Regions from separate parts of the Mesorhizobium sp. C089B genome, predicted to be linked through region 2. Evidence: riboswitches for the same ligand, from Rfam matches in the RefSeq annotation. Region 2 holds a riboswitch; the other holds the start of a gene.
The links. A riboswitch is a leader RNA that binds a small molecule or an ion and turns the genes downstream of it on or off. The one in region 2 is predicted to bind cobalamin.
Positions count from the first base shown of each region.

Region 1 (3,206 bases), 3.2 Mb from region 2:
GCTGGCGCATGCAGCGGGCCGAGCAAGGCGACGAAATGTATCTCGGCCTCGCCAAATGGGGCCGCGAGCACGCCGCCTATATCGAAGAGATCTACCGCGCGGTCGCCGAGCGCGGCCCGATTGCCGCTTCGGCACTGGAAGGCCAGAAAGGTTCGGGCGGCTGGTGGGGCTGGAGCCACGCCAAGCACGCCTTCGAATGGCTCTTCTGGGCCGGACGCATCACCACGGCGCACCGCCGTGGCTTCGAACGCTTCTATGACCTGCCCGAGCGCGTGCTGCCGCAGGCGATCCTCGATCTGCCGGTGCCGGCCGCCGAGGACGCGCACCGCGAATTGCTGCGCATTTCTGCCCGCGCCCACGGCATCGCGACGTCGGGTGACCTGCGCGATTATTTCCGCTTGTCGCCGGCCGACATGAAGGGCCGGTTGGAGGAACTGGTCGAGATGGGCGAGTTGCTGCCGGTAAACGTCGAAGGTTGGGACAAGCCGGCTTACCTCTATAGGGACGCCCGCCTGCCGCGAAAGATCGAGGCCCGCGCCTTGCTGGCCCCCTTCGATCCGGTGGTCTTCGAGCGCGCGCGCACCGAGCGTCTCTTCGATTTCCGCTACCGCATCGAGATCTACACCCCGGCCGACAAGCGGCAATATGGCTATTACGTGCTGCCTTTCTTGCTCGGCGACAAGATCGTCGCCCGCGTCGACCTCAAGGCCGACCGGCCTGCGAGTGTCTTACGCGTCCACGCCGCCTATGCCGAAGCAGGCGCACCGCCTGAGACCACCGCACAGCTTTTCGAGGAACTAAAGGAGATGCAGGGCTGGCTTGGCCTTGAGCGCATCGAAGTGACGCCGGCCGGCAATCTGGGGCCGGCATTGGCTAGCGAGAGAGATGGCCAACCCTTGCAGCGTCTGTCATAGACGCCTCAATAAGCCTCGTAGGTTGTGCAATGGCATCGGACAAAGTGCTCGACATGATCCATGGCGCCCTCATTGCGCATGGAATAGATGCAGTCCGCAGAGATAGGGACGTCATGCTCCAATCGAAGCAGCTTCGGTTTGAGGCTGAGGTGTTCGAGACGAGTTCTGACCGGCTGGTCCTGGAAATCTACATTTTTTCTCCGCTGCTTGATGTTCAGCCGGTCATTGAATCCTTTGCTGGCTTCGGCGACACGCGCGAACAGGAACTGAACCAGGCGTTTGAAAAGTTTCTCCGTGGTGTTTTCCATGTGGCCATTGAGGGACTGGCCGATCACGTCTGCGAGAACATGCAGGCCGAAATAGAGCTTTGGCAGCGAAGCAGCGCCAGTTGGAAGATCTGGCGAAAAGATGCCCGCTGGAAAATCTATAGCGGCCCGGTCATTTCCCAGGCCACAACCGAGCTATGCTCGCTGACACCAGGCTATCCAGCATTCTATGCCAAGCTGGAAAAGCTGTTCACAGCTTCGGTACCCCCCGGAAGCCATTTTGTCCGGACCTTTCTGGCAGGCTTGAAGGGCACGCTGATTAGTGCCGAAGTCCTTCTGGACAACGCGGTTTGGCATGAGGGACAGAATCTGGCTGTCGGTCATGACTGGGACTATAGCGATGGCTATCAAGCTATCCGACAGGTCATCCTGGCACTGCCGGAAGCCGGGACATGACAGCCCTGCCGACATCGCCATGTCGTAGCCGTGCGTTGACACCGCTGCCTGCAAAAGCCTAAATCCGCTCCAGACGGTCCCCTGCCCGCAACGGCAAGGGCCAAGAGGGAATGCGGTGCGGGACGAAAAAATCCCAAATCCGCGGCTGTCCCCGCAACTGTAAGCGAAGAGCCAAGGCCGAAAGCCACTGGGTAACACCGGGAAGGCGGCTAACCAAGGCAATGACTCGCGAGCCAGGAGACCTGCCGTCTGAGACAAAGTATCCGATCGCCTGGCGGGTTTCCGGGCAAGGAGCACGGTTTTTGGACCAGAACAGCAGTTTTTCGGCTGGCACAACGGACATTGCGTCCGGCGACAACGACGCCCTGACCGGCGTGACCGTCATCGTCTGCGCCTCCTGCCGCGATGAGACCGGTTCCGACGCCCATCCGCGCGCCGGCGAATTGCTGGCTGAGGACACACGCCGCGCCGCTGCCGGCGATATCCGGGTCCGCACCGCCGAATGTCTCGGCAATTGCAAGCGCCGCCTCAGCGCCGCGATCCTGCGCGATGGCTGCTGGAGCTATGTCTTCGGCGATCTGACCGCAACCAGCGGCGCCGACCTCGTTACCGGCGCAAAGCTCTTCGCGACTTCGGCCGACGGCCTCATCCCGTGGCGCGGCCGGCCCGATAGCCTCAAGCGCGGCCTCGTTGCCCGCATCCCACCCCTCGACATGCTGAAGGACTGACGATGAACGCTTCAAACCCGGCCGCCAACCTCTCCCGTGTTCCCTGCACTGTCGTTACAGGCTTCCTCGGCGCCGGCAAGACGACGCTGGTCCGCCATCTCCTGGAAAATGCCGGCGGCAAGCGCATCGCCATCATCGTCAACGAGTTCGGCGACATCGGCATCGACGGGGAAATCCTGAAAGGCTGCGGCATCGACACCTGCCCCGAGGAAAACATCGTCGAACTGGCCAATGGCTGCATCTGCTGTACAGTCGCCGACGATTTCGTGCCCGCCCTCGACAAGATCCTCGCGCTGACACCGAAGGTTGACCACATCCTGATCGAGACCTCGGGCCTGGCTCTGCCCAAGCCGCTGGTCCAGGCGTTCCAGTGGCCGAGCGTGAAGAGCCGGGTAACCGTCGACGGTGTCATCGCCGTGGTAGACGGCCCGGCGCTGGCCGAAGGCCGCGTCGCCAACGACATGGACGCTTTGCAGGCACAGCGCGCTCAGGACGAGACGCTCGACCATGACGATCCTGTCGAAGAAGTGTTCGAGGACCAGATCGCCTGCGCCGATTTGATCATCCTGTCGAAGAGCGATCTGATGGACGCCCCCGGTTCGGCCCGCGCCAACGCCATCATCAATGAACATTCCGCCCGCGCGGTAAAAATCGTGCCGACTGCGCATGGCAAGGTCGACCCGTCGGTGCTGCTTGGCCTCGGTCTCGCCGTCGAAGACGACATCGAGAACCGCAAGTCGCATCACGACGGCGCTTTCGATCATGAGCATGACGATTTCGACACCTTCATCGTCGACATCCCCTCGATCGCCAATCCCGACGACCTGGCCAAGCGCGTCGCC
Region 1 is NZ_CP100469.1:2,259,485-2,262,690, forward strand. It holds gene NLY44_RS11455 (winged helix-turn-helix domain-containing protein) at 1-914, shown strand, start outside; gene NLY44_RS11460 (DUF6348 family protein) at 944-1,636, shown strand; cobalamin riboswitch at 1,694-1,900, shown strand; gene NLY44_RS11465 (DUF1636 family protein) at 1,939-2,364, shown strand; gene cobW (cobalamin biosynthesis protein CobW) at 2,367-3,206, shown strand, end outside.
Region 1: another riboswitch for cobalamin. It lies ahead of NLY44_RS11465 (DUF1636 family protein); the one in region 2 lies ahead of metE (5-methyltetrahydropteroyltriglutamate--homocysteine S-methyltransferase).

Region 2 (3,206 bases):
CGTGGCGGCAGCCTCGGCAGACGCTTTCAACGCGCCTGCCACCGCATCCCTGCCTTGGGACAGGGCCCGGGCCAGCAAGACCAGCTCGTCGGTCTTCTGGGCCGCGAAGGCGAGCCACGACCTGATGTCCGCGTCGAGTTCCGTCTCCATGCGCAGATCAATCGGCAGATGCAGCATCGAGCAAGAAGGCGCGATCTCGACGCGGTCCAAGGGCCAGCCGGCGACGATCGGTTTGATGCGGTCGAGAATGGCGGGCAGGTTCGCACGCCAGACGTTGCGGCCATCGATCAAGCCAAGCGAGAGCACCAGATCCTTCGGAGCGAGCCGAGCCACCGTTTCCAGCTGCTCGGGAGCGCGCACGAGATCAATATGCAGGCCGGCCAGGGGCAGAGAAATCGCGGTTTCGAGATTGTCTCCCAGCGACCCGAAATACGTAGCCAGCATGATCTTCAGCTCGGGCGCGGCTTTCGACAGCTGGCCATAGGCGAATTCGAACGCAGCTCGTTCGTTCGGGTTCAGATCGAGGACAAGCGCTGGCTCATCGATCTGCACCCAGTCGGCTCCCGACAGCTTCAGCCTCTCCAGAAGCTGCTCGTAAACCGGCAGCAGCCGCGGTAGGAGCGCGATGGGACCGAACCCCTCGGCAGGCGATTTCGCCAGCTTGAGGAAGGTGATGGGTCCAAGGATGACTGGGCGTGTGTGAATGCCGAGAGCTTTAGCCTCGAGGAAGTAATCGACCGGCTTCGATGACGAGAGGGCGAACGTCTGATCATCATCGAGTTCCGGCACAATGTAGTGGTAGTTGGTGTCAAACCACTTGGTCATTTCCATCGCGGTTACACCAGGTCCATGAGCCTCCTCCTGGTAACCAGCGTGTCCACAATCCTCCGTCTGACCCTGGTTGCCGCGCGCCATTGCGAAGTAGATGTCAAGTGGGACCTCGCCGCTATTCCAGCCGTAACGGGATGGAACGGCCCCGACCATGGCTGCGGTGTCGAGCACATGGTCGTAAAGCGAGAAGTCGTTCGACGGGATTTTCGACACGCCGCGATCGCGCTGCTCTTCCCAGCTAGCGGCACGGAGCGCCTTCGACGTCGTGAGAAGGTCGCCAGCGGACGATGTTCCGGACCAGTAGCTTTCAAGCGCGAATTTCAGTTCTCGCCGACGACCGAAGCGCGGCACGCCGAGCGTTGCTACAGGAATTTGCTGAGAGACAGTCATGTCATACCCCGATGATTGGGGCGTCGGTGACAAGGAAGGCGCTAGCAGGCCGGCATCAACGCCGGGTTGCAGCGGCCACCGAGACACCCCGCCCGTGGACGTAATTCGCGTGGCAGGTCTCCTGGCTCGCGGGGTCATAGCCTCTACCCGTCTTCCTGAGGGTATTCGCCTCAGTGACGTGATTGGGGTTGGCTCGCCGCTAACAGTTGCGGGGGCAGCGCCGGCATCGCACCGGCTTCCCTCTTAGCTCCGCTGCGGCAGCGCCGCACGCGAGAACCACGACACGCAGACAATCACAGCAGTGCGCTCTTTTGTCAATGAGGCATAACGAAATGTTTATGTGGTTATGTGATCGCGCTTTTACGCCTTTGTCTAGCATTGTGAAATATTCAGTCTGCTGCCCGCATTCGGCATCGTGGGACGTGATCGCAAGTCAAGTCCGACGGACGCCGCGAGTTCTCCGTTACCTCAGGAACCTTACTGGCCTTCCCCAAGCTGAGCTTCTGGAAAATGCTGGTGACGATCTGGATGACGGTGAATGCCGTCATGGCAAGCACGCCTTGCACCGCTCCTCCAGCGAGCTTCACGGCAGCAGCATGGGTCAGTTCTCCGAAGCGAATGGCTGTCGCTATCAGCGAGCTTTGACACAGTTCCGCCACTGCGGTCATCGCGTCAGTAGGGCGGCTGGTTAGTTGCCGGCGCATCTACAGCAACCCAGCCCCTTCCGCCTCGCGGCGCAAATTCTGCCTTGGCCTTGGGCCGATCTGCTGGATCACCAGGCCGGCCGCCAGCGAGCCAAGGTGGCCGCAGGTCTTGAGGTTGCGGCCCTGCGTGTAGCCATGCAGGAAACCGGCGGCGTAGAGGTCGCCGGCGCCGGTGGTGTCGACCAACTCCTTGATGGCGGTCGCCTCGATGACCACGGTCTCGTCGCCGCGCACGATCACCGAGCCTTTTTCGGAACGGGTGACGGCGGCAATCTTGCAGTCCTTGCGGATCTGAGCCAGCGCCTCGTCGAAGGATTTTGTCTGGTAGAGCGACTTGATCTCGTGGCTGTTGGCAAAGACGATGTCGACAGTGCCCGAGCGCATCAGCTCGAGGAACTCGTCCCGGTAGCGGTCGACGCAGAACGAATCCGACAACGTCATCGACACTTCGCGTCCGGCCTCGTGTGCGAGCTTCGCCGTCTGCCGGATCGCCTCCTTGGCGCGCGGCGGATCCCACAAATAGCCCTCGAAATAGGTAACCTTGGCGCCGGATGCCTTGTCGGCCTCGACATCCTCAGGGCCAAGCTCGACGCAGGCGCCGAGATAGGTGTTCATCGAGCGCTCGCCGTCGGGCGTGACGAAGATCATAGAGCGCGCCGTCGGCGGCTCGCCCTTGAGCGGCCTGGTGTCGAAGGCGACACCCTGTGCATGGATATCGTGCGCATAGATTTCGCCCAGCGCATCGTTGGAGACCTTGCCGAAGAAGGCGGCGCGTCCGCCGAAGCTGGCTACGCCGGCCGCCGTGTTGCCGGCACTGCCGCCGGAGGCCTCGATCGCCGGGCCCATGCGGCTGTAGAGCAGTTCGGCGCGGCGCGTGTCGATCAGGTTCATCGCGCCCTTGATGATGCCGTTGATCTCGAGGAATGCCTCGTCGCACTGGGCGATGATGTCGACAATGGCATTGCCGATGCAAAGCACGTCATAATCCGGCATCAATGTCTCCGCCAAAAAATCCGAGCCGGCTTCTCGCCACGCCTGCCAGGCGCGGGTCTGCCCGGTGGAAATGGGCTTTCCGCTTGCCAATCCGTTCGCCGGCGGCTCTCACGGGGCGGCGAGTCCTGCCTCGCGACGCAATTCGTCCGCCCTGTCTGTCTTCTCCCAGGTGAAATCAGGCTCTTCACGGCCGAAATGGCCATAGGTCGCTGTATTGCGGTATATAGGGCGTAAGAGATCAAGCATCTTGATAATGCCTTTCGGTCTGAGATCGAACAACTCTGGAAT
Region 2 is NZ_CP100469.1:5,815,153-5,818,358, forward strand. It holds gene metE (5-methyltetrahydropteroyltriglutamate--homocysteine S-methyltransferase) at 1-1,221, opposite strand, end outside; cobalamin riboswitch at 1,316-1,517, opposite strand; gene NLY44_RS28510 (adenosine kinase) at 1,926-2,918, opposite strand; gene metK (methionine adenosyltransferase) at 3,027-3,206, opposite strand, start outside.